DNA from 3 places in the Streptomyces sp. NPDC058683 genome. Region 1 is predicted to be linked to each of the others. Evidence: riboswitches for the same ligand, from Rfam matches in the RefSeq annotation. Region 1 holds a riboswitch; each other region holds the start of a gene.
What was found. Region 1 has a riboswitch for S-adenosylmethionine ahead of thrC (threonine synthase). Riboswitches for the same ligand answer to the same signal wherever they lie in the genome.
Positions count from the first base shown of each region.

Region 2: linked by a shared signal. The riboswitch ahead of ACFWXC_RS42670 (aminotransferase class V-fold PLP-dependent enzyme) and the one ahead of thrC (threonine synthase) in region 1 are both predicted to bind S-adenosylmethionine.
Region 3: linked by a shared signal. The riboswitch ahead of ACFWXC_RS27105 (putative leader peptide) and the one ahead of thrC (threonine synthase) in region 1 are both predicted to bind S-adenosylmethionine.

Region 1 is NZ_JBHXSK010000024.1:114,214-124,371, forward strand. It holds gene groL (chaperonin GroEL) at 1-1,384, opposite strand, end outside; gene ACFWXC_RS26510 (cold-shock protein) at 1,742-1,948, opposite strand; gene ACFWXC_RS26515 (MoaD/ThiS family protein) at 2,439-2,714, opposite strand; gene thrC (threonine synthase) at 2,761-4,047, opposite strand; SAM riboswitch class I at 4,066-4,228, opposite strand; gene ACFWXC_RS26525 (glucosyl-3-phosphoglycerate synthase) at 4,386-5,330, shown strand; gene ACFWXC_RS26530 (trehalose-6-phosphate synthase) at 5,413-6,837, shown strand; gene otsB (trehalose-phosphatase) at 6,952-7,803, opposite strand; gene ACFWXC_RS26540 (DUF3263 domain-containing protein) at 7,910-8,143, opposite strand; gene ACFWXC_RS26545 (extracellular solute-binding protein) at 8,161-9,423, opposite strand; gene ACFWXC_RS26550 (ROK family protein) at 9,553-10,158, shown strand, end outside.
Region 2 is NZ_JBHXSK010000055.1:52,947-63,104, forward strand. It holds gene ACFWXC_RS42635 (NlpC/P60 family protein) at 1-741, opposite strand, end outside; gene ACFWXC_RS42640 (NlpC/P60 family protein) at 1,005-2,039, opposite strand; gene ACFWXC_RS42645 (NYN domain-containing protein) at 2,250-3,593, opposite strand; gene ACFWXC_RS42650 (hypothetical protein) at 3,634-3,873, opposite strand; gene ACFWXC_RS42655 (rhomboid family intramembrane serine protease) at 4,026-4,769, shown strand; gene ACFWXC_RS42660 (Lrp/AsnC family transcriptional regulator) at 4,766-5,047, shown strand; gene ACFWXC_RS42665 (PQQ-binding-like beta-propeller repeat protein) at 5,048-7,195, opposite strand; gene ACFWXC_RS42670 (aminotransferase class V-fold PLP-dependent enzyme) at 7,264-8,640, opposite strand; SAM riboswitch class IV at 8,785-8,901, opposite strand; gene trpD (anthranilate phosphoribosyltransferase) at 9,001-10,065, opposite strand.
Region 3 is NZ_JBHXSK010000025.1:66,246-76,403, reverse strand. It holds gene ACFWXC_RS27140 (ABC transporter permease) at 1-259, opposite strand, end outside; gene ACFWXC_RS27135 (ABC transporter permease) at 256-1,212, opposite strand; gene ACFWXC_RS27130 (ABC transporter substrate-binding protein) at 1,216-2,853, opposite strand; gene ACFWXC_RS27125 (putative leader peptide) at 3,017-3,097, opposite strand; gene ACFWXC_RS27120 (winged helix-turn-helix domain-containing protein) at 3,301-4,080, shown strand; partial or broken gene ACFWXC_RS27115 (MFS transporter) at 4,152-4,775, opposite strand; partial or broken gene ACFWXC_RS27110 (MFS transporter) at 4,936-5,193, opposite strand; SAM riboswitch class IV at 5,556-5,669, shown strand; gene ACFWXC_RS27105 (putative leader peptide) at 5,705-5,821, shown strand; gene ACFWXC_RS27100 (ABC transporter substrate-binding protein) at 6,047-7,666, shown strand; gene ACFWXC_RS27095 (ABC transporter permease) at 7,670-8,629, shown strand; gene ACFWXC_RS27090 (ABC transporter permease) at 8,626-9,549, shown strand; gene ACFWXC_RS27085 (dipeptide ABC transporter ATP-binding protein) at 9,531-10,158, shown strand, end outside.

The sequences.
Region 1 (10,158 bases):
CGACGCCGCCCTCGAGGCCGGCGTTGACGGCGATCTGCTTCAGCGGGGCCTCGAGGGCGAGCTTCACGATCGCGGCGCCCGTCGCCTCGTCACCCTCCAGCTCCAGCTTCTCGAAGACCGAGGAGGCCTGCAGCAGGGCCACGCCACCACCGGCGACGATGCCCTCCTCGACGGCCGCCTTCGCGTTGCGCACGGCGTCCTCGATGCGGTGCTTGCGCTCCTTGAGCTCGACCTCGGTCGCGGCACCGGCCTTGATGACGGCGACGCCACCGGCGAGCTTGGCCAGGCGCTCCTGGAGCTTCTCGCGGTCGTAGTCCGAGTCGGACTGCTCGATCTCGGCGCGGATCTGGTTGACCCGGCCGGCGACCTGGTCGGACGAGCCGGCACCGTCGACGATGGTGGTCTCGTCCTTGGTGATGACCACCTTGCGGGCCTTGCCCAGCAGGTCGAGGGTCGTGTTCTCGAGCTTGAGACCGACCTCCTCGGAGATGACCTCGCCACCGGTGAGGATGGCGATGTCGTTCAGCATCGCCTTGCGGCGGTCGCCGAAGCCCGGGGCCTTGACCGCGACGGACTTGAAGGTGCCGCGGATCTTGTTGACGACCAGGGTCGACAGGGCCTCGCCCTCGACGTCCTCGGCGATGATCAGCAGCGGCTTGCCCGACTGCATGACCTTCTCCAGGAGCGGGAGCAGGTCCTTGACGGAGCCGATCTTCGAGTTGGCGATCAGGATGTACGGGTCGTCGAGGGACGCCTCCATACGCTCCATGTCGGTGGCGAAGTACGCCGAGATGTAGCCCTTGTCGAAGCGCATACCCTCGGTGAGCTCCAGCTCCAGACCGAAGGTCTGGGACTCCTCGACGGTGATGACGCCTTCCTTGCCGACCTTGTCCATGGCCTCGGCGATGAGCTCGCCGATCTGGGTGTCGGCGGCGGAGATGGAGGCCGTGGAGGCGATCTGCTCCTTGGTCTCGACATCCTTCGCCTGCTCCAGCAGGGCACCGGAGACAGCCTCGACGGCCTTCTCGATACCGCGCTTCAGAGCCATCGGGTTGGCGCCGGCCGCGACGTTGCGCAGGCCTTCCTTGACCAGGGCCTGGGCGAGCACGGTCGCGGTGGTCGTACCGTCACCGGCGACGTCGTCCGTCTTCTTGGCGACTTCCTTGACCAGCTCGGCGCCGATCTTCTCGTACGGGTCCTCCAGCTCGATCTCCTTGGCGATGGACACACCATCGTTGGTGATCGTGGGGGCGCCCCACTTCTTCTCAAGGACGACGTTGCGGCCCTTGGGGCCGAGGGTGACCTTGACGGCGTCGGCGAGCTGGTTCATACCGCGCTCAAGGCCGCGCCGCGCCTCCTCGTCGAACGCGATGATCTTGGCCATGTGAAGTGGTCCCTCCAGGACTGGGGGTGAGTCTTCGGACCGCGCCCGCGCCCGCGACGGACGGCTCGCCGACCCGTGGGTTCCTTGCCCCACCCGGCCTGCGGGCCTCACCGACCCGGTCCATTTTTGTCACTCTCACCTTCAGAGTGCTAACGCCAATGATTAGCACTCGCCCATGCCGAGTGCAAGCGCCTCCGGGAGACTGGGCCGCGCCCCGGCCCCGTACCGGGCCGCCCCCGCGGGGCGCACCGGCCCGCTCGTCCCGGGCATGCCAAAGGGCTCGTAACCCATGACTCCCCATGGGATACGAGCCCTCCGACAAAGAAAGAAGAACGACGCTGTCAGTCGGCGCGTGCTTCAGCTGGTCGCGAGCCGGACCATGTCCGCCTGCGGCCCCTTCTGGCCCTGCGAGATCTCGAAATCGACCCGCTGACCTTCCTCCAGGGTGCGGTAGCCGTCCATCTGAATCGCACTGTAGTGGACGAAAACATCCGCACCACCGTCGACCGCGATGAAGCCGTACCCCTTCTCCGCGTTGAACCACTTGACGGTGCCCTGAGCCATGCCTAACTCCCCTATTACTGGCCCTTGCACAGATCCACACTTCGCGGATCCGGGTCAGACCTCACCCCCCACAGGTTTGGGGGCGTGCGCCGGAACGCGTCGACCGCGGCTGAATGTATCTGTCCAACTGCCGTCTGCAACAGGTCAATCGGACGAGAATTCTGGACGGGAAGGGTCCGGAATGTAGCAAGAATTCGGCCGAATTCAGGGCAAGTCGGGCCCCATAAAGGCCGCAAAAGCCGCATATAACCCGCGCACTTTGGCTACTTCTTATCGGGTCAGCGGTATCGAATACGGGGCCCCCGACCTGGAGATCGGGACCGCGTTCCCCAACTCTACCGCGCTCAACCACACAGAATTGCCCCCTCCGCTTCTCTCACGGAGGGGGCAATCAAATGAACACTCGGTGATGGCTGTTACCGAAGGTAATGTTCGGTCATACGGCCATCACGACAGCCAGGTCAGCGGGCTCGCCGGGCGGTCGCCGGGGTCAGCCGCCGGCGACGGCCGGGATGATGGAGACGCCGGCGCCGTCCGGAGTGGCCGTCGCCAGGCCCTGCTCGAAGCGCACGTCGTCATCATTGACGTACACATTCACGAACCGGCGCAGCTTGCCCTCGTCGTCGAGAACGCGGCCGGCGATCCCGGTGTGGTTCTTGTCCAGATCGGAGATGACCTCGCCGAGGGTGGCCCCTTCGGCACTGACTTCGGCCTGACCACCGGTGTAGGTGCGCAGGATGGTGGGGATGCGAACGGTGACGCTCACGTTTAAACCTCCGGTTAGAGCAACGCCCTGGTTTTCTGCGGCTGACTTAGGCGAGCCCGGCCTCACGGAACGAATCGAGAGTGGGCCGAATAGTCGCCGTAAGCCCGGTCCCCGCCACGGCGTCCAGTGTCTTCAGTCCATCACCCGTGTTGAGCACGACAACCGACTTCGCCGGGTCGATCAGCCCATTCTCAATGAGCTTCTTGGTGACTCCGACCGTCACCCCGCCGGCGGTCTCCGCGAAGATTCCCTCGGTCCGCGCGAGCAGCTTGATCGCGTCGACGACCTGCTCGTCGGTCACGTCCTCCACCGCACCGCCGGTACGGCGCGCGATGTCCAGGACGTACGGCCCGTCGGCCGGGTTGCCGATGGCGAGGGACTTGGCGATGGTGTTCGGCTTCTGCGGCCGCACCACGTCGTGGCCCGCCTTGTAGGCCACCGACACCGGCGAGCACCCCTCGGCCTGCGCACCGAAGATCTTGTACGGCTTGTCCTCGACGAGCCCGAGCTTGATCAGCTCCTGCAGCCCCTTGTCGATCTTCGTGAGCTGCGAGCCGGAGGCGATCGGGACGACCAGCTGGTCGGGGATCCGCCAGCCGAGCTGCTCGCAGATCTCGTACGCCAGGGTCTTGGAGCCCTCCGCGTAGTACGGCCGCAGGTTGACGTTGACGAAGCCCCAGCCCTCGCCGGCCGAGTCACCGATCAGTTCGGAGCAGAAACGGTTCACGTCGTCGTAGTTGCCCTCGATGCCGACGAGCTCGCCGCCGTAGATCGCGGCCATGACGATCTTGCCCTGCTCCAGGTCGTGCGGGATGAACACGCAGGAGCGGAAACCGGCCCGGGCGGCGGCGGCACCGACCGCGCCGGCGAGGTTGCCGGTGGAGGAGCAGGAGAGCGTGGTGTAGCCGAAGGCGCGCGCGGCCTCGACGGCCTGGGCGACGACCCGGTCCTTGAAGGAGTGCGTCGGGTTGCCGGAGTCGTCCTTGACGTACAGGCCGCCGGTGACGCCCAGCTCCTTCGCCAGGTTGTCGGCCTGGACGAGCTTGGTCCAGCCCGGGTTGATGTTCGGCTTGGTCGCCACGTCCGCGGGGACGGGCAGCAGCGGCGCGTAGCGCCAGATGTTCGCGGGACCCGCTTCGATCCGCCTCCGCAGCTCCTCGGTGTCGTAGGCCGAGAAGTCATACGCGATCTCGAGCGGGCCGAAACACTCCTCGCAGGCGAACACCGGGCCGAGCGGCACACGGTGGCCGCACTCGCGGCAGCTCAGGGCGGTGGCCGGACCGAGGTCGACGGTCGTGGAGTCGGTGGTGGTCGCAGCAGTCTGCACAGCCATGTGAGGCGAGGCCCTTTCTCCTCATCTTCCCCACGACGCATTTCGCCGTGAGACGGATTTGGCACCTTCCCTAGCCGGGAGCCTCGCGAGTGATCGACATTGATCAGCGATCCACGAGTAACCGACTGGAGGGTTGCCGGGGCTTCATCGGGCCGTTTCCCTCTGCCCCTCTGGATGAGCGGTATGCGGTTGTCAACGCTCGGTGACCTCAGGACATGCGATGGTCATCGGCGTTGTTCAAGACTGTAACCGAAGGCCAGGACAGTTGAGATAGTCGTCCGAACCGCGAGATGGATCACACCTCGCAGTGTGACCGTGACAGTGAGGAGCCGCTGACTGTGCTGGAAGAAGTCGAGCGCTGGCTGGCCACCCGCTCCTGGTCCATGAACGACCGTCCGCTGCACCGGATACTCGCCGCCAAGCAGCGCACCGGTCAGTCCGTCTCCGTCGTGCTGCCCGCGCTCAACGAGGAGGAGACGGTCGGCGACATCGTCGCGATCATCCGTCACGACCTCATGCGGCAGGTGCCGCTCGTCGACGAGATCGTGGTCGTCGACTCCGGTTCCACCGACCGTACGGCGGCGGTGGCCGCGGCGGCCGGCGCCCGGGTCGTCCACCGCGACACGATCCTGCCGCGCATCCCCGCCGTCCCCGGCAAGGGCGAGGTCCTCTGGCGCTCCCTCCTGGTCACCACCGGCGACATCGTCTGCTTCATCGACGCCGACCTGCGTGACTTCTCCTCCGACTTCGTCACCGGGATCGTCGGCCCGCTGCTGACCGACCCGGACGTCGACCTGGTCAAGGCGATGTACGACCGCCCGCTCGCCGGCTCGGCCGGACAGGGCGGCCGGGTCACCGAACTGATGGCCCGCCCGCTGCTCAACATGCACTGGCCGCAGCTGGCCGGGTTCGTCCAGCCGCTCGGCGGCGAGTACGCCGCCCGCCGCTCCCTCCTCGAACAGCTCCCCTTCCCGGTCGGCTACGGCGTGGAGCTGGGCATGCTGGTCGACGCCCTGCACCTGGTGGGGCTCAACGCGTTGGCGCAGGTCGACGTGGGGGTCCGCAAACACCGCCACCAGGACGGCCAGGCCCTCGGCCGGATGTCCGCCGCGATCTACCGCACCGCGCAGCTGCGGCTGGCCCGCGGGCACCTGATCCGCCCTTCCCTCACCCAGTTCGAACGGGGCGAGGACGGCTTCGAGCCGCGCACCTACTCCGTGGACACCGAGGAACGGCCGCCGATGGCGGAGATCGCCGAGTACGCCGAGCGCCGGGTGGCGTGACTTCTACGTACGGCCGTATACGGCGGCGCGTCGGGCACGGCCGTACGTTTGAGCGTTTCCGGGCCGGGCTAGGTTGTGGCGTATGGCTTCCACCAGCGGTGCTGAGGTGCTGGTCGCGTCCAACCGCGGCCCGGTTTCGTATGAAGTGGGCGACGGCGGTGCCCTGCACGCCAAGCGGGGTGGCGGCGGGCTGGTCTCGGGGCTGTCGGCCATCGGGCCGGACGCGAACGCGGTGTGGGTGTGCGCGGCGCTGAGCGACGGCGACCGGGAGGCGGTACGGCGGGCCGAGGGCGGCCGGCTGCCGGCCGGGGACACCGGCGGGCAGCAGGTCCGGATGCTCGACATCGACCCGGACGTGTTCTCGGACGCGTACAACGGCATCGCGAACTCGGTGCTCTGGTTCGTCCACCACATGCTCTACCAGACCCCGCTGGAACCGGTCTTCGACGCGGAGTTCCGGCGGCGGTGGGCCTCGTACCAGGCCTACAACCAGGCGTTCGCCGAGGCGCTGGCGCAGGAGGCGGGCGAGGGTGCGGTGGTCGTCATCCAGGACTACCACCTGGCGCTGGCCCCGCGGATGCTGCGCCGGCTGCGGCCGGATCTCCGTATCGGCCATTTCTCCCACACCCCGTGGGCGCCGCCGGACTACTTCCGGCTGCTCCCCGACGACATCGCGGCGGAGCTGCTCGGCGGGATCCTGGGCGCCGATCACGCGGCGTTCCTGACCCGGCGGTGGGCGGACGCGTTCGTGGCCTGCTGTCATGCGGTGCTGGGCCCGGGGATCCCGGCGGCCGGGGAGACCCGGATCGGGGTGCACGGGCTGGGGGCCGACGCGGACTTCCTGCGGAAGCGGTCGCACGAGCCGGACGTGGACGAGCGGATGCGGGCGCTGCGGGAGGAGATCGGCGAGGGCCGCAGGACGATCGTCCGGGTGGACCGGACCGAGCTGTCGAAGAACATCGTGCGGGGGCTGCTCGCGTACCGGCAGCTGCTCGACGACCACCCCGAGTGGCGGGAGCGGGTGGTGCATGTCGCGTTCGCGTATCCGTCGCGGCAGGACCTCGCGGTGTACCGCGACTACACGGCCGAGGTGCAGCGGGTCGCGGACGAGATCAACTCGGCGTACGGGACGGCGGGTTGGACGCCGGTGGTGCTGCATGTGAAGGACGACTTCGCGAGGTCGCTTGCGGCCTACCGGCTGGCCGACGTGGCGTTGGTGAACCCGATCCGGGACGGCATGAACCTGGTCGCCAAGGAGATGCCGGTGGTGTCGGACGAGGGGTGCGTGCTGGTGCTCTCGCGGGAGGCGGGGGCGTACGAGGAACTGGGCGAGGATGCGGTGGTCGTGAACCCGTACGACATCGGGGGGACGGCCGTGGCTTTGCAGCAGGCGTTGACCATGGGGGTGGAGGAACGGGCGGAGCGGACGAAGCGGCTCGCTGCGGCGGCTACGGCGTTGCCGCCTGCGGCTTGGTTTCTTGAGCAGTTGCAGGCGTTGGAGGGGTAGCGCCGTTCGGGGTAGCGCCGTTCGATGTCGGGTGCGGGTGCGTGGGGGCTGGTCGCGCCCACGCGGCGGAGCCGCATATCGAACACAGCCCCGCGCCCCTTACGGGGCGCTTGCTTACGGGGCGCTTTGATCAGCCACGTCTTTCAGCAGCCGTACTACTCCCTCCGGGCCGTCCACCACCAGGTCGGCTCGGTCTGCCAGGTCTGTTACTTCTGTGCTGCCGCTGCATACGAGGAGGCCGGGGGTGCCTTCCGCCCGTAGTTTCTCCACGGCTGCGAAGGCCGGGATGTCGCCCAGGTCGTCGCCGGCGTAGAGGATCGCGCCCGCGCCGATCTCCCTCGCGTACTCGCGCAGTGCCACGCCCTTGTCCATGCCCGGGGGGCGCAGTTCCAGGACCAGGCGGCCCGGTTCGACGATCAGGGCGTGGCGGGTGGCCAGGTCGGTCAGGGGGGCGCGGAGGGTCTCGAAGGTGGCCTGGGGGTCGTCGGCCCGGCGGGTGTGGACGGCCACGGCATGGCCCTTGTCCTCGATCCAGGTACCCCGCACCCCTGCGCCGTCGATGACGGCCGGGAGTTCGGCGCGGACGGCGGCGATCCCGGGGTGCGGCGGGGGCGCGGTGATCTCGCCCGTCGCCGCGTCCCAGCGCTCGGCGCCGTAGTGGCCGAGGACGACGAGGTGGTCCAGGCCGGGGACGCCGGCGAAACCGCCGTAGCGGACGGCGATCTCGGCGGGGCGGCCGGTGATGACGGCGACGGCGGCCACCTTCGGGGCGAGGGCGGCCAGGGCCGGTACGGCGTCCGGGTGAGCCCGGGCCTGCTCGGGGTCGGCGACGATCGGCGCGAGGGTCCCGTCGAAGTCGAGACCGATCAGCGCGGAGCGTGGCCGCGAGAGAAGAGCAGCGAGGCCGTCGCGACCGGCGGGGGTGCGAGGCGGAGGCAGAGGGTTGTCCGTCGGATGCGTACCCATACGGCGACCCTATCCGCGACGCCCAGGACAGCGCGCCCCAAAGGGGCGCGGGGAACTGCGCGACCAGCCCCCACCGGCCCGCAGATCCCCCCGGCCTACAGCCCCGTCAGCGGTCCCCCCGCCGCGCGTCCCGCACCCTCCGCAGCCTGTTCACCGTCACCGGGTCATGGGCCAGTGCCCGCTCGTCGTCGAGGAGGGCGTTGAGGAGCTGGTAGTAGCGGACCGGCGCCAGGTCCAGTTCCTCGCGGATCGCCCGTTCCTTCGCGCCGGGGCTCGGGAAGCCCCGGCGTTCCAGGGCGAGGATCGCCTGCTCGCGTGCGCCCAGTTCTTGCCGGTCCATGCCGAGAACCGTAACGCTCAGCCCGTCGTCGTACGGCTGTCCGCCGCCGCGGCCTTGGACTGGATCCGGCTGAGCACCGCGGTCGGGTCGCCCGTCGCCGTGACCGCGGTCCCTATCTGCTCCTTGACGTCGGCGCTGATCGCGGCCCAGGAGGTCTTGCCGGCCGGGTACAGCTCGGAGGTCGGCAGCTGCTCCAGGAAGGGGAGGAGCTGCTTGTCCTCGGCCTGCGGGGAGTCGGTCATCGTCTGGGACGCGGACGTGGTGACCGGCAGCAGACCGTACTCGCGGGAGAAGTCGAGGACGTTCTTCTCGCTGTAGACGTAGTCGAGGAAGTCGCCGACCTGGTCCGCGTGGCCGTTCTGCCTGAACGCCGCCATCCAGTCGGTGACGCCCATGGAGGCGGTGGTGGTGCTCTGGCCGGCGCGGGCCGGCATCGGAACCGTGCCGAACTTCACGCCCTTCTTCTCGGCCTGCTTGATGAGCGTGGGGTGGCCGTTGAGCATGCCGACCTGGCCGTCGGCGAACGCGGCGAACGCCGTCGCGCGGTTCAGCTTGCCGGGCGCCGTCGGTCCGGTCAGGCCCTTGCCCACCAGGTCGTCCTTGAGCCAGGTGAAGGTGTCGATGTTCTGCGAGGAGTCGATCGTGTACGTGCCGATGTCGTCGGTGTAGCCACTGCCGCCGCTGAGCAGCCACTGCATGGTCTCCGCCTGCGCCTCCTCGGGGCCGAGCGGCAGCGCGTACGGGTACTTCACCCCGTGCTCCTTGAGCGCCTGCGCGTCGGCCGCCAGCTCCTTCCACGTGGTGGGCGGGGTGATGCCGGCTTCGGTGAAGAGGGTCTTGTTGTAGAAGAGGACGCGCGTAGACGCGGCGAAAGGCATGCCGTACTGCGCGTGGTTCCACTGGCCCGCCTCGGCGAGCTGGGAGGGGAAGTCGGCCTGGACCGGGATGGAGAGCAGGTCCCCGGCCTCGTACAGCTTGCCGGCGGCCGCGTAGTCGGCGTACGAGCCGATCTGTGCGAGGTCGGGCGCCTTGCCGGCGGCCACCATGTCCTTGACCTTGCGGTCGACGTCGTTCCACGAGTAGACGGTGACGTCGACCTTCACGTCGGCGTGCTTGGCCTCGTACGCCCTGGCCAGCTTGTCCCAGTACTTCTGGGAACTGTTGGCGGCGGAGTCTCCGTAGTCGGCTGCGACGAGTCTGATGGTGACGTCCGAGGATCCGGTCGTCCCACAGCCACCGAGAACCGCCGTCATGCCCGTTGCGGACACCACCGCGATCATTCCTGCCCTACGCCGCCGCACGTGAACTACCCCTGTCCAACTGTCTCGCCGTTCAATATCTCGAACCACAAGGTCTACACCACGCAAGTGGACTAGACCTCTTACGGGTCGGCGGGCCACACTGTTCCCGTGAGACATGTCATCGCCCTGGACGTGGGCGGCACCGGAATGAAGGCCGCGCTGGTCGGGCCGGACGGCGAGCTGCTCCACCGGGACCGCCGGTCGACCGGCCGCGACCGCGGCCCCGAAGCCGTCGTCGCCGCCATCCTCGACTTCGCCGCCGACCTGTACGCGTACGGCGAGAAGCACTTCGGCGAGGGCGCGGCCGCGGCCGGCCTCGCCGTCCCCGGCATAGTCGACGAGCCGAACGGCATCGCCGTCTTCGCGGCCAACCTCGGCTGGCGCGACGTACCCCTGCGCGCCCTCCTCGCCGAGCGCCTCGGCATCCCGGTCGCCCTCGGCCACGACGTGCGCACCGGCGGCCTGGCGGAGGGCCGGCTCGGTGCGGGCCAGGGCGCGGACCGCTTCTTCTTCGTGGCGCTCGGCACCGGTATCGCGGGCGGCTTCGGCCTGGACGGCCGGGTGGAGTCGGGCGCGCACGGCTTCGCGGGCGAGATCGGCCACATCGTCGTACGACCGCAGGGCGCGCCGTGTCCGTGCGGGCAGCGCGGCTGTCTGGAGCGGTACGCGTCGGCGGCCGCGGTGAGCGAGGCGTGGGCGAGGGCCACCGGTGAC
Region 2 (10,158 bases), on a different contig from region 1:
GCCGCTGGAGCCCCACACGTACGGCTTGCCGAGGGCGGCGCGGGCGGCGGCCACCGCGGCGGCGGCGCGGCCGTCGGGGGCGCCCACCCCGGAGAGGTCGGGGAGGTCGGCGCGGTCGTCGCCGCGGGAGGCGTGCTCGAAGGCGGCGCGGTCGGCGGCGGGCAGCGCGTTGAGCAGCCGCCGGGCCTTGGCGAGCTTCTTCTCCACGGTGGCCTTGTGGGAGGCGACCGCCTTGCGGCTGCGCTCCAGCTGGGTGAGTTTCCCGGCGGCCTCGCTGCGTTCCTGGGCGAGTTCGCGCATCGCCGCCTGGAGCTGCCTGAGCTGCCCGGCCTGGCGGACGTCGATGCGGTCGAGGAGGGAGGCCCGGTCGAGGTAGTCCTCGGGGTCGTCGGAGAACAGCAGGGCGACGGTGGGGTCGATGCCGCCGGAGCGGTACTGGGCGCCGGCGAGCGAACCGAGCGCCTCCCGCATGGCGTTGATGCGCTGCTGCTGGCGGGCGATGCGGTCCTGGGAGTCGTTCACCTCGTGACGCAGCGCGCCGGCCCGCTCGTCGGCCTTGTTGTAGGCCTCGGTCGCCTCCTCGGCCTGCCGGTACAGCCGGTCCACCTCGGCGCGGCTCCCGTGCGGGGCCGCGCTCGCGGGTACGGCGCCGAGCGCGGCTGCCGCGGCCGACAGCACACAGAGGGCGGCACCGGCGCCCCGGTTGAACCCGGACGGTGCGAGACGGCGATGAAACCCCACGGCGGTCCTTCTGCTGGCGGACAGGTACCGCTTCCTCCGGCGCCGGGGACGGGGATGCCCGGGCGCCGGAGGAAACGCGCCAGACAGTAGCCGTGCGAGCACACCCCGGCCAAAGACCTCGCCGGGCACATAACGTGACGCCCCGCCGCTGACGCAGGTCACCGGCGGGGCGTGGAGTCATCTTCGGTTGTCGCGATTCGCCCGTTCGGGCGCCACCCCGGGTTGATCTTGGGCCGTACGGGTGTCGCCGTAACCCGCTGGGGTCAGATCCGGACGCCGAACTCGAACGTCATGTTGCCGATCGCCTCGTAGCGCACCACGGCGCCGGTGTGCGGGGCGTGCAGTACCTGGCCGTTGCCCGCGTAGAGGCCGACGTGGTGGTAGTCGCCGTAGAAGATCACCAGGTCGCCGACCTTGAGGTCGCTCTGGCTGTAGATGCGGGTGCCGGCGTTGGCCTGGGCCTCGGAGGTGCGGGGGATGGTGACGCCGGCCTGGGCGTAGGCCCAGGAGGTCAGGCCCGAGCAGTCGAAGGAGGACGGTCCGGAGGCGCCGTAGACGTACGGCGAGCCGATCACGGACTGGGCGGCGGCGAAGGCGGAGGCGGCCCGGCCGGAGGCGGAGCCGGTGTTGCCGAGGTCCACGCGGGAGGAGGCGCGGCTGGCGGCCTGGGCCTGCTCGGCGTCCAGGGCGGCCTTCTCCTTGGCCGTCAGGGTGTTGAGGAGCTTCTGCGCGTCGGCGAGCTTGGACTGGACGGCGCTCTTCTGCTTGGCCAGCTCGGTGCGGGTGGCGGAGAGGTCCTTGAGCTTGTCCGTCGCCTCTGCCCGCTCCTGGGCGAGTTCGCGCTGTTTGTCCTGAATCTTCTTCAGGGCCTCGACCTGCTGGCCGCTCAACTGGTCGAGCGTGGACGCCTTGTCGAGGTAGTCGTCCGGGTCGGACGAGAGGAAGAGCTGGACCGACGGGTCTATGCCGCCGGAGCGGTACTGCGCGGTGGCCAGCGAACCGAGGCTGTCGCGCAGCTTGTTGAGGTCCTCCTGACCACGGGCCACATTGTCCTGGATCGTGGAGATTTCCTTCTGCAGCTTCTGCTGCTTCTCCTTGGCTCCGTCCAGCTTCTCGGTGGCCTGCTCGGCCTCCTCGTAGAGCTTGTCGACCTTCGCCTTGACCTCGTCCTTGGTCAGCTTCTCACTGGGCGCCGCGTTGGCGGCGTTGGCGCTGAGGACGACGGCAGCGGCGGCTGCGGTGGTCAGCACGGTCACGCGCGCGCGACTCGGCTGCTTGGGTCGACGATGGGACGCCACGGAGACGGGCTCCTTCGTTTGAGTGATCACCCGTGTGGAGGTTCGAGGCCCGACCCTAGTGACCTTCCTGTGATCAGTTCAAACCCAACAGCGAAAAAACTGGTCACGCAACGCACTCTTTGCACATAACTCACGTGCCGTAATGCTCGATTGACGCTACGTTGCGTGACGGTTCGGTCAATTCGGGCATTGCATATGTCCGTTGAACCTTCAGGACAGTCGCTTCAGAAGCATCGCAGAAGCCACCGGACGGGCACCCGCCTTGGCGACCCCGTCGGCGACCTCGCGGTCGGTCGAGGCGACGATCACCGGGCGGCCCGGCGGCTCGGCGCGCACCAGCTGGCGGATCAGTTCGTCCGCGGTGACACCGGGCTTGGAGAAGAGGACCCTGACCCCGCGCGGCGGGGCGAGCAGCACCGGCGCGGCCAGTTCGGCGCCGTCGAAGACGCAGGTGACCTCGGCGCCGGTCTGCGCGGCCAGCTGGGAGAGCTGGCCGAGCAGCCGCAGCCGCTGCTTCTCCAGCGGCATCTGCGGATAGCCGGTCTTGGTCACGTTGTAGCCGTCGACGACCAAGTGCGCCTGAGGCAGGGCGAGTAGCTGATTGAGAATGGCCGGGTCGTTCTCGGAGAGCGCCCGGGCCGCGATGTCCTTCGGGGTCATTCGTCCCGGTTCGACCGCATCCACGGTCTCGGCGGGCCGCACCGACACCGGCGGCAGCGCCAGTTCGCGGCGCAGGCCCTGGGCCGCGTCCAGGACGGTGTCGAGCAGCAGCCGTACTCGCATGTCCTCGACGCTGCGTCCCTCGCGGGCGGCCCGGCGGCTGGCCTCCAGGGCGGCCTCGACCTCACCGAGCCGGGCCTTGAGCCGCCGGCCCTCGCTCTCGGCGGCGGACACCTGGGCCTGCCCCTCGGTGCGCAGCGACTCCGTCTCGGCCTGCATCTTGCGCAGCGCGGCCTCACCGCGCTTGACGTCACTGAGGGCCGCGCGCAGCTTGCGGTGAAGCGATTCCGCTTCCCTCTTCGCCGAGTCCAGCTCGGCGCGCAGCCGCTCCGTCTCGGCACGGGTCTGTTCCCGGGCCCGGTCCAGCTCCTCGCGCAGCCGCTCCAGCTCGGCCCGGCTCTCCTCGTCGGCGCGTTCGGCGTCGGCCCGCTGGGCCTCCTCGCCGGCCGCCGCCACCAGCTTCACCCAGCCCGTGGGGCGCAGCACGTAGGCCGCGGCCGCCACGTCGAGCGGGTCCGCGGCCGGGGGCGGGGAGCCGGAGTCGAGGGCGCCGGCGAGTTCCGGCTGGGCCTCTCTGAGCTTCTCCCCGATCCGCTGCCGGAAGAGGGTGTCCGTCTCCAGCGCCGTCGCCATGGCGTTCCCGGCGAACTTGGCTCGACGATTCGGTGCGAAACGGGCGTACTGCCGCAGCTGGGCGGGCAGTTCGGCGACGGTCAGCCCGCCGAAGCCGTCCGACACGATCTGTACGACACGCCGTCGCACGCCGTCGGGCAGCGGACGGTCAAGCACCTCAGCGGTGCCGTCGCCCGGCCCCCCGCCTGCGGTCTCCACCATCCGTCACACCCCATCACCTGTGCGAGGCCGCCTCCCGGTCTCAGGAGTCGGCACCCGGCCTGTCCACGAGTTCCACCTGGTCCACCGCGTTGCACCAGCGGCAGCGCACCGACTCGATGGTCTCACTGACCACCTCGCGCTCCTCGACCTTGGGCTCACCGGCCAGGTCGAGGTGCACGTACTCCACGACCTTCGACGAGCGGGTCACGTCGAAGCGCGTGAGGTTGCCGCAGAGGGTGCAGCGCCACCGCGTCGTGGCGGTCGGCAGGGGAACCGTCATCGTGGCTGTTCGCTTCCTTCTAGTGTCCGTGACGCGCCGTCCCGACGCGTGTGGCTCGTTACCCTACGGCCTGGCGCGTACTCGACGCCGCCCTGTCCACGGCGGCGAGGCGATCCGCACCGGTGCATCCCGTTACGCCATGCTCTATGTCCATGATCGGCAACTGGAACACGACGGCCGTCCGGACCCTGCGGAGCCTGCGGAGCACGTCGGCACCCATGACGTACACCCTGATCGCCGTGTGCTGCCTGATCTTCGTGCTCGGCCCGGCGTCCGGCTTCACCCCGTCCTACGGCACCGGGGACGCCCTGGCGGCCGCCCAGCGCGCGTACTTCCGGCGCTGGGGGGTGGTTCCCGCCGACCTGTTCGACGGTCCGGCGCGGGAGGCGCTCACCCCGGCCACGGCGCTGTTCATCCACGGCAGCTGGGTGCACCTGCTCGGCAACATGCTCTTCCTCTTCGTCTTCGGGGCGATGACCGAGGAGCGGATGGGCCGCGTGGAGTTCACCCTCTTCTACCTCGGCTGCGGCTACCTCGCACTGCTCGGCTACGCGGCCGCCAACGCCTCGTCCCAGCAGTCGCTGGTGGGGGCGTCCGGGGCGATCTCGGCGGTCCTCGGAGCGTTCCTGTACCTGTTCCCCAGCGCCCGCGTGACCAGTCTTCTGCCGTTCCTCTTCTTCCTTCCGCTCCGGTTCCCGGCCTGGGTGGTGCTCCCCTTCTGGGCGGCCCTGCAGTGGCTCGCCCTGGACCAGGCCCCCTCCGGCCCCGGCGTGGCCTACCTCGCCCATCTGGTCGGCTTCGGACTCGGTCTCGGCTACGCGTGGGTGCGGTACGGCCGTGGGACTAAAGTGAAGGCCGCCCCAGCTCCGGCTCCCGAGGGAGAGAACCAGCCGTGATCACCGCGATCGTCCTCATCAAGACCAGCGTGGACCGGATCCCCGAGATCGCGGAACAGATCGCCGCGCTGGACAGCGTCAGCGAGGTCTTCTCCGTCACCGGTACGTACGACCTGATCGCCATGGTCCGGGTGCGCGAGCACGAGGACCTGGCCGAGGTGATCCCGGGGCGGATCAGCAAGATCCAGGGCGTGGAGGGCACGGACACGCACGTCGCGTTCCGCACGTACTCCCAGCACGACCTGGAGGCGGCGTTCGCCATCGGCCTGGACAGCTAGTCAGGCCTTGAGGGCGAGGACGGTGATGCCGTCGGCGGTCGCGACGTAGATCCGGCCGTCGCGGGCGACCGGGCTCTGGGTCCCGGTCGACGCCCCGCCCTCGACGCGCTTGCGCCAGGTGCGCCCGCCCCGGCGGTTCACGCCGAAGAGCGTCGAGCCCTGGCGTACGTAGAGGGTGCCGCCCGCGACCGTGGGATCGCTGTACTGGGTGCCCTCGCCGGTGAGCATGAGGTCCCACGCCTTCGATCCGTCGGCGGGGTCCAGGGCGACCAGCTCGTAACTGCTCGCGGTGACCGCCAGGCCGCCGAACGACACGCTCGTGAAGTAGCGGCCGCCGCTCGGCAGCTCGTTGCCGGACTTGTGCCAGAGCGCCTTGCCCGTCCGGCTGATGCCGTGCAGCATCTGCTCACCGCCCGACCCGGCCACCAGGACGTCCCCGATCAGCGCCGGGCGGCCGGTGTCACTGCCGGCCGCCGTCGCCCAGAGCCGCTTCCCGCTCTTCGCGTCCAGGGCCCGCACCTGATCCCCGAACGTGCCGACGTAGACCACCCCGTCCGCGACCATGGGCTCGCTGGTGGGCGCCGGCCCGGTCGGCGTGCTCCAGGCCACGCTGCCGTCGGGGGTGTACGCGCGCACCCCGCCCGCGTCCGTGGGGCCGTAGGACACCAGGACCAGGTCGCCCGCGGCCACCGGGACCTGGCTGTTCCCGGCGACCGGTCTGGTCCAGCGCACCCGGCCGCGCCGGTCGAGCGCGCAGAGCTTCGTGGAGCCCTCCCCGTTGTCGTACAGCAGGCAGTACACGCCGTCGGCGGTGGCGAGCGGGGGCATGACCGGGCCGCCCAGCGCGGTGCTCCAGACGGGGCGGCCGTTCGGCGTCACCGCGTGCAGCGAGCCGTCCGCCCCGCCGACGTACACCAGGTTCCCGTCGGCCGACACCGCCGCACACGGGCCGCGCTGCCCGCCCAGCCCCTGGACCGGGTACTGCCACCCCACCTGGGTCGCCGACGACGAGACCGTGCCGGTCCGCCCCTCCCGCACCGCCGGACCCGTGCCGGCCGAGGAGTCCCGCAGCCACAGCCACCCGCCGACGCCCCCGCCCGCCACGACCGCCGCACCGCCCGTCAGAGCCGCCAGCAGCCGCCGCCGTGAGGCCGGGGCGGCAGCCGGTGCGGCCACGGGCATGTCCGTGACTGTCGCGGGCGCCACGTACTCGACGCGGCTGTCCCGTTCCCCCGACCCGTGTTCCGGCACCCAGCGCTCATCGCTGTCCACGGTCCCCGATTCCGCCGTGGCGCGGCCGGCGTACCACCCCGCCCCGAGGCCTGCGCGGAGGGAACGCCCGGTGTGCCCCACCGCCGCGACCACGTCCGCGGGCGTCGGCCGCGCCCCGGGGTCGTCGCGCAGACAGGACTCCACGAGCTCCAGATGGTCCTTCGGTACGGCGGACAGGTCGACGTCCCCGGTCAGGATCCGCAGCAGGACGACCGAGTCCTGCCCCTCGCCGAAGGGTTCCCGTCCGCCCGCCGCGTACGCGAGGACCGCGCCCAGCGAGAAGACGTCACTGGCCGGTCCCACGTGGGCGCCGTTGCGGATCTGCTCGGGCGAGACATAGCCGACCGACCCGACGATCACCCCGGTCCGGGTCAGCGCGGTCCCTTCCAGGGCCCGGACGATCCCGAAGTCGATGACCCTCGGGCCGTCCGGCGCGAGCATGATGTTGGAGGGCTTCAGGTCCCGGTGCACCAGCCCCTTGGCGTGGATCGCGGCCAGCGCCTCGCCCAGCGCGGCCGCCAGCAGCCGTACCGCGCCGCCGGCCAGGGGACCGCCGTCGAGGATCGCGTCCCGCAGGTTCGGCCCGTCCACGTACTCGGTGGCCATCCACGGCCGTACGGCCTCGGTGTCCGCGTCCACGACGCGGGCGGTGTACGTCCCCGTGCCGCCGACGGTCTGCGCGGCCCGCACCTCGTGCCGGAACCGGGCCCTGAAGGTCCGGTCCTCCGCGTGTTCGGCGCGCACCACCTTCACGGCGAGCCGGAGACCACCGCGCGCCTCGGCGAGATACACCTCGCCCATGCCGCCGGATCCGAGTCTGCCCCGGACCTCGTAGGGACCGATGGTCCGAGGGTCCGTCTCGCGCAGCTCCTCCACCCCGTGCTCCCCCTGCCCTCCGTACAGCTGCCGAAGGAAGCGTATACGCGCGGCTGGACGTCAGTCCGTCAGACGGCCGGTACGCAACGGCCGTCCTCCGTACGGTAGTTCCACTTCGCGCCATCCCGGACCAGCTCCTTGACGGCATTCACGAACCGCTCCACATGCTCGTCCGGCGTCCCCGCCCCGAAGCTCACCCGGATCGCGTTCAGGGACTTCTCGCCCGGTGCCGCCTCCGGCGCCCCGCACTCGCCCTGGGTCTGGGGGTCGGAGCCCAGCAGGGTCCTGACCAGCGGGTGGGCGCAGAAGAGGCCGTCGCGGACGCCGATGCCGTACTCGGCGGAGAGGGCGGCGGCGAAGTGGGAGCTGTTCCAGCCGTCCACCACGAAGCTGATCACTCCGACCCGCGGGGCGTCGTCGCCGAAGAGGGAGAGGACCCGGACCTCGGGGACCTCGGCCAGCCCCGCCCGCACCTTCTCGATCAGGTACCGCTCGCGGGCGACCAGCGTGTCGAAGCCGGCCTCGGTCAGCGCCTTGCAGGCCGCGGCGATCGAGTAGGCGCCGATCACGTTCGGGGAGCCCGCCTCGTGGCGTGCGGCGCTCTCGTGCCACTCCACGGCCACTCCCCCGTCCTCGCGCCGGGTGACCTTGCGGCTGGCGCCGCCGCCGGCGAGGTACGGCTCGGCCGCCCGGAGCCAGTCGGCGCGGCCGGCCAGGACGCCGGAGCCGAAGGGGGCGTACAGCTTGTGGCCGGAGAAGGCGATCCAGTCGACGTCCAGCTCGCGGAGGCTCACCGGGTGGTGCGGGGCCAGCTGGGCCGCGTCCAGGACGATCCGGGCGCCGTGCGCATGGGCCGCCGCGGCCAGCTCCCGCACCGGCCACAGCTCGCCGGTGACGTTCGAGGCGCCGGTGACACAGACCAGGGCCGGGCCGTAGCCCCCTTCAATGGACACGGTGCGGTCGGCGAGGGCCTGCTCCAGGGTCTGGACGGCCTGGCGCGGGGTGCGCGGGGCGTCGAGGTAGGTGACCCGGGCGTCCTGCCAGGGCAGCAGGCTCGCGTGGTGTTCGGTCTCGAAGACGAAGACCTGGCAGTCGGCGGGGAGCGCGCGGGCCAGGAGGTTCAGGGAGTCCGTGGTCGAGCGGGTGAAGACCAGCTGGTCGTCGGGGCGGCAGTCGAGGAACTCGGCGACGGTCCGGCGGGCGTTCTCGAAGAGGTCCGTGGAGAGCTGGGAGAGGTAGCCGGCGCCGCGGTGGACGCTGCCGTAGTAGGGCGCGTAGGCGGCGACGTCGTCCCAGACCCGCTGGAGGGCGGGGGCGCTGGCCGCGTAGTCGAGGGCGGCGTAGGTGACCTCGCCGCCGGTGACGAGCGGGACGGTGACATCCTGGCCCAGAACGGGCAGGGGGGAACAAACCGACGGGGCGGAGACAGCGGTGGAGACGGACATGGCGGAACTCCCGTGAAAGGAAAGAAGAAAGTGAAAAGGGGTGCGCGGAAGTGGGGCTCGACGCCCTAGCGCATTCGCTTGCTCACGGGAGACTCCCTCGACGACCAGGATCCCTGGGCTGTGCTCATTCGGATGAGCGTGAGGGATCCGCGCTTGCCGCAGACCTCGCTGCCTGCGGCCTGGTCTTCACCCGGGGCACCCCGCCACGGACGGAGGGTTGCCGGACAGTCGGCCGGGGCCTCATGACTGTCACTCATGACCTGGATGGAAAAGTAGAGGAAGTGATCGCCGGCGCGCAACTTCTGTCCGGATGACGGACTGCCGAAGGCGCCGGCGTCACATGCTCCTGCGGCCCGGCGTCTACCGGTTGGTCGCCGCCGCCCAGCGCTCCAGCGTCCGCTTGGCCGCGCCCGAGTCGATCGACTCCGCCGCCTTGTCCATGCCGGCGCGGATCTGCTCGGCGAGCGTTCCGGTGCCCGGGTCCAGGGCCACCAGGGCCGCCGCCGAGTTCAGCAGGACCGCGTCGCGGACCGGGCCCGTCTCGCCGTCCAGGAGCCGGCGGGCGACCTCCGCGTTGTACGACGGGTCGCCGCCGCGCAGCGCCTCCACCGGGACCAGCTCGATTCCGGCGTCCCTCGGGTCGAAGGTCTCCTCGGTGACCTTGCCGTCGCGGACGATCCAGACGTGGGACGTGGCGGTGGTCGTCAGCTCGTCGAGGCCGTCGTCGCCGCGGAAGACCAGGGAGGAGTTGCCGCGTTCCGCGAAGACGCCCGCGACGACCGGTGCCATGCGCGGGTCCGCGACGCCGACCGCCTGGGCCCGCACCTGGGCGGGGTTGGTCAGCGGGCCGAGGATGTTGAACACCGTGCGGATGCCCAGCTGGCCGCGGGCCGCGCCCGCATGGCGCAGCGCCGGGTGGAACTTGACGGCGAAGCAGAAGGTGATGCCGGCCTCCTCGGCGACCTCGGCGACCCGCCGCGGGGTCAGGTCGAGGTTGACGCCGAGCTTCTCCAGCACGTCCGAGGCACCGGACGCGGAGGACGCCGCCCGGTTGCCGTGCTTGACGACCTTCGCCCCGGTGCCGGCCACCACCAGCGCCGACATCGTGGAGATGTTCACCGTCTTGGCGCCGTCACCGCCGGTGCCGACGATGTCGACCGTGCGGCCCGGTACCTCGATGACGTTGGCGTGCGCGTACATCGTGCGGACCAGGCCGTTGATCTCGTCGACCGTCTCGCCCTTCGCCCGCAGGGCGACGACGAAGCCGGCGATCTGGGCGTCGGTCGCCTGGCCGCGCATGATCTGGTCCATCGCCCAGGCCGTCGCGTCCGCGCTCTGGTCCTGGCCGTACAGCAGCGCGTTCAGCACCTCGGGCCAGGAACGGCCCGCCGCGGTGTCGCCTCCAGCGGGGGTCACAGCGCTCATAAGGCCGCTCCTGATGGTCGTACCGGCAAAACAACAGTGTCACGCCTACCCTATCCAGCCCCGGGCACGGCGAAGGGCCCCCATCCGTACACC
Region 3 (10,158 bases), on a different contig from region 1:
CCTCCAGCACGGGGCGCGCCCCGGCGAGGGTGCGGGAGAACACGTCGCGGCCGAACTGGTCGGTGCCCAGCCAATGTTCGCCGCTCGGCGACAGGAACCGGTCCTGTGGACGCTGTACGTCGGGTGCGTACGGCACCAGATGCGGCCAGAACAGGGCGACCACCGTCCACAGCACGATCACGGCGGCTCCCACGGCGGAGGCGACGGGCAGCCGGCCCAGCCGGCCCAGCGGCCGCAGGGCGATCGACACGGTGCTCACGCAGCACCCCCGAGCCGTATCCGCGGATCCAGCAACCGGTGGACGAGGTCGGCGAGCAGCACGACCAGCATGTAGAGGGCGCCCAGCACCAGAGCGGACGCCTGGAGCGTCGGCAGGTCCTTGTCCTGCGCCGACTGCAACAACAGGGCTCCGGCGCCCGGGTAGTTGAAGAGCAGTTCGACCACGACGATGCCGCCGAGCATGTACTGGAGCTGCACGCCGAGGGCGCTGGTGGCCGGCACCGTGGCGTTGCGCAGCACGTGCCGCAGGACGATCCGGGCCGGGCCGGTGCCGCGCAGCCGGGCCGCGCGGACGTAGGGACCTTCTACGACGGCGACGGTGCTGGCGCGCACGTGCCGGGCCACATAGCCGGTGCACACCAGCACCAGCGAGATCGCCGGCAACAGCAGGTGCCACAACGTCTGTCCCAGGCCGTCGGCCCCGGGCCGGGTCTGCGCCGACGCGGGCAGCCAGCGCAGCTGCACGGAGAACACCACCAGCAGGACGACCCCGGTCACGAACTCCGGTGTGGCGCCCAGCGCCAGGGTCGTGGAGGTGATCGCCCGGTCCAGTACCCGGCCGGGGTACAGCCCCGCGACCAGGCCGAGGGTGAGCGCGACCGGCACCAGCAGCACGAACGCGAAGACCGCCAGGAACAGCGAGTGTCCGAGCCGTTCCAGGAGCAGCCCGCGCACCGGCACGTGCAGCGTGTACGACGTCCCCCAGTCACCGGTGACGAAGTGCCCGAGCCAGCTCCCGTACTGCACGACGAGCGGCCGGTCCAGGCCGAGTTCGTGGTTGAGGGCGCGCACCGAACCGTCCGTGGCCTCCCGGCCCAGGACGGTGCGGGCCACGTCGCCGGGCAGTACCTGGGTGGCGAGGAAGACCAGGAGGGAGACCGCCAGCAGGGTCAGGGGGACGGCGGCGAGGCGGCGGAGCAGGAACCGGGTCATGGTTCAGACCCGGGAGACGGTGGTGAAGTCGGCGTACTGACTGGGGTGGGCCTGGACGCCGCGGAACCTGCCGCTGTTGAAGGCGCGGGCCGCACCGCTCCAGTACGCGATGACGATCGGCACGTCCTCGTGCAGGGCCTCGGCGATGATCTCCGCCTGCTTGCGGCGCTCGGCGTCGCTGGTGGCGGCGTCGTAGGCCTCGGCGGCGGCGTCGAGGGCCTTGTTGGCGTACTTGGAGCCGTTCCAGACGCCGTTGCTCTTGACCATGGGGATGATGAACTGGCTCGGCACGGCTCTGCCCGCCCAGCCGACGAGGTTGGCGGTGGTGAACAGCCAGGGCGTGTCCTTGGCCTGGTCGCCGCCGTAGAACTCCTTCGAGGAGCGCTGGTCGAGGTCGACGGTGATGCCGACCTCCTTCAGCTGGCTCTGCACGGTGACCGCGTAGTCCTTGCTGGGCGGGTCGAAGGTGAGGGTGAAGCGCAGGCTCTTCAGGCCGGCCGCCCCGAGGAGTTCGGTGACCTTGGCCTGGTCCTTGGCGCGCTGGGCGATGTCGGTGGGGGCGGCCGCGAACAGCGGCGCGAACAGGTGGTCGTTGCCGAGGTCACCGAGTCCACTGCCGGCGGCCTGGCGTACGGCGGGCCGGTCGAGGGCGTAGGCGACGGCCTGGCGGACCTCCTTCCGGTCGAAGGGCGCCTTGTCGACGCGGAGGGTGAGCACGGTGACGCCGGTGCCCCTGACCTTGTCGACGGCGACGCCCCCGCTGTTCCCGAGGGGTTCGACGAGCGCGGGCCTGCTGAGGAACTGGGCGTCGATGTCACCGGACTGGAGGGCGACGAGGTCGGCCTGGTCGTCGGCGTAGAACTTGACGTCCACGCCGTCGAGGTAGGGCTTGGGGCTCTCCCAGTACTTCGGGTTGCGGACGAAGGCGGCGCCCGTCGACACGTCGTACGACTTGAGGGTGAAGGGGCCCGTGCCGATGCCGTACTTGGTGAAATCGCCGGTGTAGTCCTGCTTCAGGATCACCGCGTTGTAGTTGCCGGCCGAGACCAGGTACGGGAAGTCGGAGAAGGGCCGTTCGAGGGTGAAGACGACGGTCGAGTCGCCCTGGATGGTCACGCCGCCCGACTTGAGGACGGTGTCGAAGGCGGACAGGGCCGCCGACTTGCTCTTCGGGTCGAGCAGCCGGTCGAAGGACGCCTTCACGGTGGTGGCGTCGAGCTTCGTGCCGTCGGAGAAGGTGACGCCCTCGCGCAGGACGAAGGTCCACTTGCGGCCGGTCGCGTCCGAGGTCCACTTGGTGGCCAGCCGCGGCACCAGCTTGAAGTCCTTGTCGAGCCAGATCAGGTATTCGGCCACCAGCTGGTAGAGGGCGATCGCGGTGCCGTCGTACGCCGTGACCGGGTCGAGGGCGGTGGGCGGCGGCGGGGCTCCCACGCGCAGCGTGCCGCCGCGCCTGGCCGGGCCGGTGGCCGACGCCGGAGTCCCGGCCGAGGCCTCTTCCTCGGCGCTCGGCGCGCAGGCCGCGAGCAGGGCGGCCAGGGCGCCGCCACCGGCCAGGGTGAGGAAGCCGCGGCGGGTGCGGACGGCCGGCAGGACGTCCTGCCAGTGCTGGGGCAGCGCGTCGGCATCGGATGCAGGCATGGGTTCTCCAGGGAACGACCGGCGGCACGGCACAGGTTGGGGGAGCTGTACGCGGGCGTGTGCGGTGCAGACAGAAAGGTGAAAGGCGAAGGGAGGTGCAGGGTGAGGAGGCGTGGGGCCCAGGGCCGTCAGAAGGCCGGCGCGGTGCGCTCGGTCGGATGCCTCAGCGCTGCGGACAGGCGCACGTGCCGACGCGCAGCAGATCCACGTGGATCCTCCGGGTCAGCAGCGTGTTCGCGGTCACCCCTCATTGATAACAGCGCAGTTCGGCGGCAGACAATGCGGGATCTGTTTCAGAATCGAGAAACTCCGCCGCAAAACTGCGCCCGTACACTTCCGGCATGACCGACTCCTGCCGCGCGCTGTCGCGCCCCGCCGACGGCTGTCACCGCCACGGTTCTGACGACCACCGGCCGTCTCCGAGGCACGACAGGGGAGTTGCTCGCCATGCAGCCACCGGCGCACCTACAGACCGCGGGGCTTTCGGGCGGCGCACCTGACACCGGTCACTCGTCGATCGACGAACTGCTGGTCCGCGCCCGTACCCGCCTGACGCGGCTGGCCCCGACGGACGCGGCCCGTGAACTCGCCGACGGCGCCCTGCTGGTGGACGTCCGCGCGGACATGGTGCGGCGCGCCGAGGGCGAGATCCCCGGTTCCCTCGTCATGGACCGGAACGTGCTGGAGTGGCGGCTGGACCCCTGCAGCGCCTGGCGCATCGAGGAGGCCGTCGACCACTCCCTGCGCGCGATCATCATGTGCTCGCAGGGTTACATGTCGAGCATGGCCGCGGCCGGGCTGCACGATCTCGGACTGGTGCGGGCCACCGACATCGTCGGCGGCTACGAGGCCTGGCGTGCCGCGGGCCTGCCGGTGGTGCCCGGCGGCACGCTGCCCGGGTCCTACGTGGCCGCCGCCCCGTCCCCGATCAGCCTGGACCCGGGCGGGCAGCGCATGCTGGTGGACGGTGCTCCCGTCGCTCTGACCCCGTTGGAGTTCCGGCTGCTGACCGCCCTGCTGCGCGGCAACGGCCGGGTCATCACCCGGGAGGACCTGCGCTCGGGGCTGGGCGAATGGGCGGGCAGCCGCAGCCGCTCCGTCGACCTGCACATCCACCGCATCCGCCGGAAACTGGGCCCACGTGCCGCGGCTCTGCTGACGACGGAACGAGGCGTCGGCTTCCGCCTGCGCGCGACACCGACACCGACACCGGCCGAGAGCGGCTGACGGGGCCGTCTCCCGCGTGCGCTCAGTCGGCCTGCGCGGCGGTGAGCGGGGGGCAGGTTCAGGTGTGACGGTCAGTCATGGGGCGTTGTTCCGGTGGACGGTTCAGGTGACGGCTGGTGATCGGTGGAGGGCGAACGGCCGGTCGGCGATGCCGCAGCCGCCGATGCGGACCGGGAGACGGGCGGGGCGGGCGGTACGGGCGGCGTGGCCGGCGCGGCCGACCCGGGCGGCGCGGCCGACCCGGCCGCCACATCCAGGGCCGGCGCCGAGCGCGCCCTCCGCGTCAGCCACAGCGCCACGCCGAGCGCGGCCAGCACGGCGGTGGCCGCACCCACGCCCAGCCCCCAGCGCACCCCCGCGTGCTGGGAGATCCAGCCGATGACGGGGGCGCCGACCGGGCTGCCGCCCATGGAGATCACCGTGTAGACGGCCATCACCCGGCCCCGCATGGCGTCGCTCACCTCCGACTGGACGAAGGCGCTCACCGCCGTGTTCAACGTCATCAGCGTGAAGCCGGCGGGCAGCAGCAGGGCGAGGAAGGCGGGGTACGTGGGCATGACCGCCGCGAGTGCCTCGAAACCGCCGAACAGCAGCGCGCCGACGACGACCGTCCGTACCCGGGGCGAGACCCCACGCGTGGCGGCGACCGTCCCGGCGACGGTGCCGACGGCCAGTGCGGTGTTCATGAGGCCGAGTCCCCGGGCCGACGTCGAAGACGCGCCCGGCGAACAGGGTCAGCGTGGTGGGGAAGTTGACCGCGAAGGTGGCGACCAGGCCGAAGATGGTGAACACGCCCACGAGTTCGGGCCGGGCCGCCACATACCGCAGCCCCTCCGCGCCCGCCCCCGTCCACAGCAGCAGGGTCCGGCGGTCGTAGCGGTCGGCGACGACCCCGCCCCACAGGCCGAACAGCAGCACGGGGGCGAACTGGAGCCCGGCGACCCAGCCGAGCGCGGTTCCGCTGTGGGTGAGCGTCAGGACGAACCAGTCCAGCGCGACACCCTGCATGGCGCTGCCGATGTTGGACACCAGGCCCGTGCTCCAGTAGATCCGGTAGTCACGGACCCGCAGCGCGGCGAACACCCCGGTCGGAGCGATGCTGTTGACGGCCATGCCTCTCTTTCCGACGGGTTGCGGCGGGGCGGTCGGGAGGGTGCGCGCGACGGACGCGACGGTGAAAAGGGGCTGCGCGGCGTGTTCACGCGCTTCGAGGAGAAGGAGCCGAGCTGAACCGAGCTGAGGGGAGCGATTGGTCAGCGACAGGTCTGGTCGAACTGGTCGGCGCGACGGCCCGCCCAGAACGGGTCGAGCAGCACGGTGCGTGCCTGACCTGCGGTCTCCATGGCCGGATCAAAGCACACGGCACTAGGTGCGTCCACCATGCGTCCCGGAGCGTGAGACGGTCGCGTCTTCTCGAACAGGGCGTCCGGTTGCGGCATTGACGTACGACAAAACCGATCCGTACGATCGCCAACGGCATTGAGTGTCAGCGTCAAGCCCTGGCTCGCTGACCGGCAACCCTCCCACGCGGTGGGGTGCTCCAGGTGAAAGCCCGGCGGGGTCACCGATGACTCCCGCAAGCGCGTGGCCCCGTCACCGGGGCCGGAGACGAGGAGGGACCGGCATGCGACACAGCGATGACCCGGCTGCCTCCCCCGCCGACGCCACGGCGTACTCCCGGCTCTCGCGTCGGCGCCACATCGATCTGAAGCGCTCGACCAGCTGCCTCTGTCGGCTCTGACCGGCCCGCCTGCCGCCGGCTGACCTCCCGTCACCGGCCACGGCCCCTTCGCGCCGCCCTTCCCTCGCCACCGGTCTCCGGTGTCGTCCACCTGCCCTCCGTCTGCACAGCGCTTCCCCGGCCGGCGCCGATCCGGCCGGGGACCGCACGCCCCTGCACGGCCGTGCCTCGCGCCCCGAAGCCCGGCACCCCGTGCCGGGTGACACGAGTAGGAGAAAGCCCTCCGTGACTGCACTCCCGGATTTCAGACCCTCCCGATGGGCGCCCCTGGCCGCGCTCCTGACCACCAGCGTCCTGCTGACCGCGTGCGGTTCGGGCGACGACGGATCCGGCAGCGGAAGCGGCCAGGCGAAGTCCGGCGGCACCCTGACCTTCGCGGTGGGATCCGACGCCGGCTGCGTGGATCCGCAGCAGGTCGCGAGCAACGACACCATCTACTCGGTGCGCCAGACCGTGGACTCCCTGACCGACCAGGACCCGAAGACCGGCAAGATCGTGCCGTGGCTGGCCAAGAGCTGGGACATCAGCCCCGACGCGACGACGTTCACGTTCCACCTCCGGTCGGGGGTCACCTTCAGCGACGGCTCGAAGCTGACCGCGCAGGTGGTCAAGGACAACTTCGACGCGGTACCGGACCTCGGTGCGCTGGGCACCCTCGGCCAGGGCTATCTGAGCGGCGTCAAGAGCACCACCGTGGTGGACCCGCTCACCGTCAAGGTGGCCTTCAAGCAGCCCAACGCCCAGTTCCTGCAAGCGACTTCGACTCACTCGCTGGGCATCGAGTCGTCGGCGAGCGTACAGAAGTCCCCGCAGCAGAAGTGCAGTGACGGTGTGGTCGGCTCCGGGCCGTTCGTGCTGAAGCAGTACGTGCAGAACCAGTCGGTCACCCTGGACAGGCGGACCGGGTACGACTGGGGTTCCTCGCTGTGGTCGAAGAAGGGCGAGGCCTACCTGGACAAGCTGGTCTTCAAGGTCGTACCCGAGGCGGGGGTACGGGCCGGCAGCCTCCAGTCCGGGCAGGTGGACGCGATCAGCAGCGTCGGCAAGGCCAACGAGGCGGCGCTCAAGGGCGGCCAGGTCGCCCTCCGGAGCCGGGCCAACCCCGGCGTGGTGTTCGGCCTGGGACTCAACAACGCGCGGCCCCTGCTGAAGGACACGAAGGTGCGCCAGGCGATCCTGACCGCCGTCGACCGCAAGCAGATCGCCGACACCGTCTTCCCGACCGGCACCCAGCCGGCGACCAGCGTCCTGGCGCACACCACGCCCGACTACACGGATCTCTCCTCGGACCTGGCCTTCGACGCGGCCAAGGCCAAGTCCCTGCTGGACGAGGCCGGTTGGAAGGCGGGCAGCGACGGCATCCGCGCCAAGGACGGCAAGAAGCTGAGCCTGACCATCACCTGGTTCCCCAACTCGGCCACCAACCAGCCGGCGCTGGAGCTGGTCCAGCAGCAGCTCAAGGCCGTCGGGATCGACGTGGTGCTCAAGCAGCTCCCGGTCACCCAGTTCGCCACCACGCTCCAGTCGGGTGACTTCGACGTGGTGTGGGGGAACACGACCCGCGCCGACCCGGACATCCTGCGCAGCTCGTTCTCGACCCAGCTGGCCAACTTCTACCACCTACCCGCCAGTCCGCTGGACACGGCGCTGTCCTCGCAGGCCGCGACCACGGACACCGCGAAGCGCAAGCAGCTGGTCACCGAGGCGCAGCAGTTGATCGTGCAGAACGCGTACAACGTGCCGGTGGTGGAGCTCCAGACCCAGCTGGGCGTCTCGAACAAGGTGCACGACCTGACATTCGACTCCGGCAGCCGCGTCCAGCTGCACGACACCTGGATCGGCTGACGGATGCGCCGCTATGTGATCAAACGGCTGGCGCAGGCGGTCGGGGTGCTGTGGGCGGCCTACACGGTGTCGTTCCTGGTACTGGACTTCCTGCCCGGTGACCCGGTCTCCGCGATGGCCGGGGCCGGGATGGACTCGGGGCAGGTCGATCCGGCCCAACTCGCCGAGCTGCGGCACGAGTACGGCTTCGACAAGCCGGTGCTGGTCCAGTACGCGGAGTATCTGGGCCGGGCGGTACGCGGGGACTTCGGCGACGCGGTCTCCACCGGCCGCCCCGTGACCTCCACGCTGGCCGACGCGCTGCCGCAGACACTGCAACTGACCGGTGCCGCGCTGCTGCTGGCGGTGGTCCTCGGCGGCGGCCTCGCGGTGGTGGCCACGTACACCTCGCGGCGGTGGCTGCGGCAACTGCTGCTGTCGCTGCCTCCGCTGGGGGTGTCGGTCCCGACGTTCTGGGTGGGGCTGCTGCTCGTCGAGGCGTTCTCGTTCAAGCTGCACTGGTTCCCGGCGTTCGGCAACGACGGGCTGAAGGGTTTGGTGCTGCCGGCGCTCACGCTGGCGATCCCGACCGGTGCGCAGGTCGCCCAGGTGCTGGCCAAGAGCCTGCTGACCGCGCTGGACCAGGCCTATGTGGAGACCGCGCGGGCCAAGGGCGCCGGCCGGTGGCGGGTGCACCTGCGGCACGCGCTGCGCAACGCCTCGCTGCCGGCGCTGACGGTCGTGGGCCTGCTGGTCGGGCAGCTGATCGCCGGTTCGGTGGTGGTCGAGACGGTGTTCTCCCGCGACGGTCTGGGCCGGGTGACCGCGGCGGCGGTCACCACCCAGGACATCCCGCTGGTCCAGGGGGTGGTGGTGTTCGGGGCGCTGATCTTCGTGGCGACGAACCTGCTCGTCGACCTCGTCTATCCGCTGCTGGACCCGCGGATCGTGGTGGCCTCGGACAGGAAGGCGAGCTTCGCATGAGCCAGGGCCTTGTCGACGACCAGGCCGAGGCCGCCCTCGGTCTCGCCCGGCCGGTCGAGACGGGACCTCCCGCGGAACCCGGACGGCCCGCCGACATCCGCCGGGTGCTCCGCTTCCTGGTGCGCCGCCCCGGTCTGCTGCTGTCCGCCGTCGTCCTCGTGCTGGTGGTGCTGGCCGCCTTCTGGCCGGATCTGTTCACCTCGCAGGACCCGCTGAAGGGGGTGCCGTCCCAGAACTTCCGCGGTCCGAGCGGCGGTCACTGGTTCGGCACGGACGAACTGGGCCGCGACGTCTTCTCCCGCGTGGTGCACGGCGCCCAGCTCTCCCTCAAGGCCACGCTGATCGCGGTCCTGGTCGCGTTCGTGGTCGGCGGTCTGCTCGGCGTGGTCGCCGGGTTCGTGGGCCGCTGGGTGGACGACGTGCTGATGCGCTTCGTCGACGTCCTCCTCTCCATCCCCGCGCTGTTCCTGTCGCTGGCCCTGGTGACCGCGCTCGGGTACGGGACGGTGAAGGTGGCCGTCGCGGTCGGCATCGCCAGCGTCGCCTCCTTCGCCCGGGTGGCGCGGGCCGAGGTGCTGCGGGTGCGGCAGGCGGTGTTCGTCGAGGCGTCCCGCTCCTGCGGGACCCGCTGGTACGCGGTCCTCGGCCGGCATGTGCTGCCCAACGCGGCAGGCCCGGTGATCGTCCTGGCCACGCTGGACTTCGGCTCCTCGATCCTGGCCGTGTCGGCGCTGAGCTTCCTCGGCTACGGCGCGCCGCCGCCCGCCCCGGAGTGGGGGACGTTGATCTCCGACGGCCGCAACTACCTGGCCAACGCCTGGTGGCTGACCGCACTGCCCGGGCTGGCGATCGCCGCGACCGTGCTGGCCACCAACCGCATCGCCAGGGCGCTGGACGGCGAATGGGCGCGGCAGCGATGACCGGCGACGCACATGAGATCGGTGACGCACGCGAGAACGGCGACGCACGCGAGAACGGTGAGAACGTGACCACACCACTCCTGGAGATCCGCGGCCTGTCCGTGTCGTACCGCACCCGGGGCGGCACGGTCTCGGCCGTACGGGGCGTGGACCTCGACGTATGGCCCGGGCAGGTGACCGCCGTGGTCGGCGAGTCCGGCTCCGGCAAGAGCACCACCGCACACGCCGTCACCCGGCTGCTGGCGGCGAACGGCACCATCGACGCGGGCACGGTCCGCTTCGGCCGGCACGACCTGGCAACGCTGTCGGAGGCGGAGCTGCGTACCGTGCGCGGCGCGCAGATCGGGCTGGTCCCGCAGGATCCGACGGTCTCGCTCAACCCGGTCGAGCGGATCGGCGACCAGGTCGCCGAGGTGCTGCGCATCCACGGTCTGGCGACCCGCCGGGCGGCGGGCGCCGAAGCGGTCGCCGTCCTTGACCGGGCCGGACTGCCCGACGCGGCCGTCCGGGCCCGCCAGTACCCGCACGAGCTGTCCGGCGGCATGCGGCAGCGGGCCCTGATCGCCATAGCCATCGCCGCGAAGCCCCGGCTGATCATCGCCGACGAGC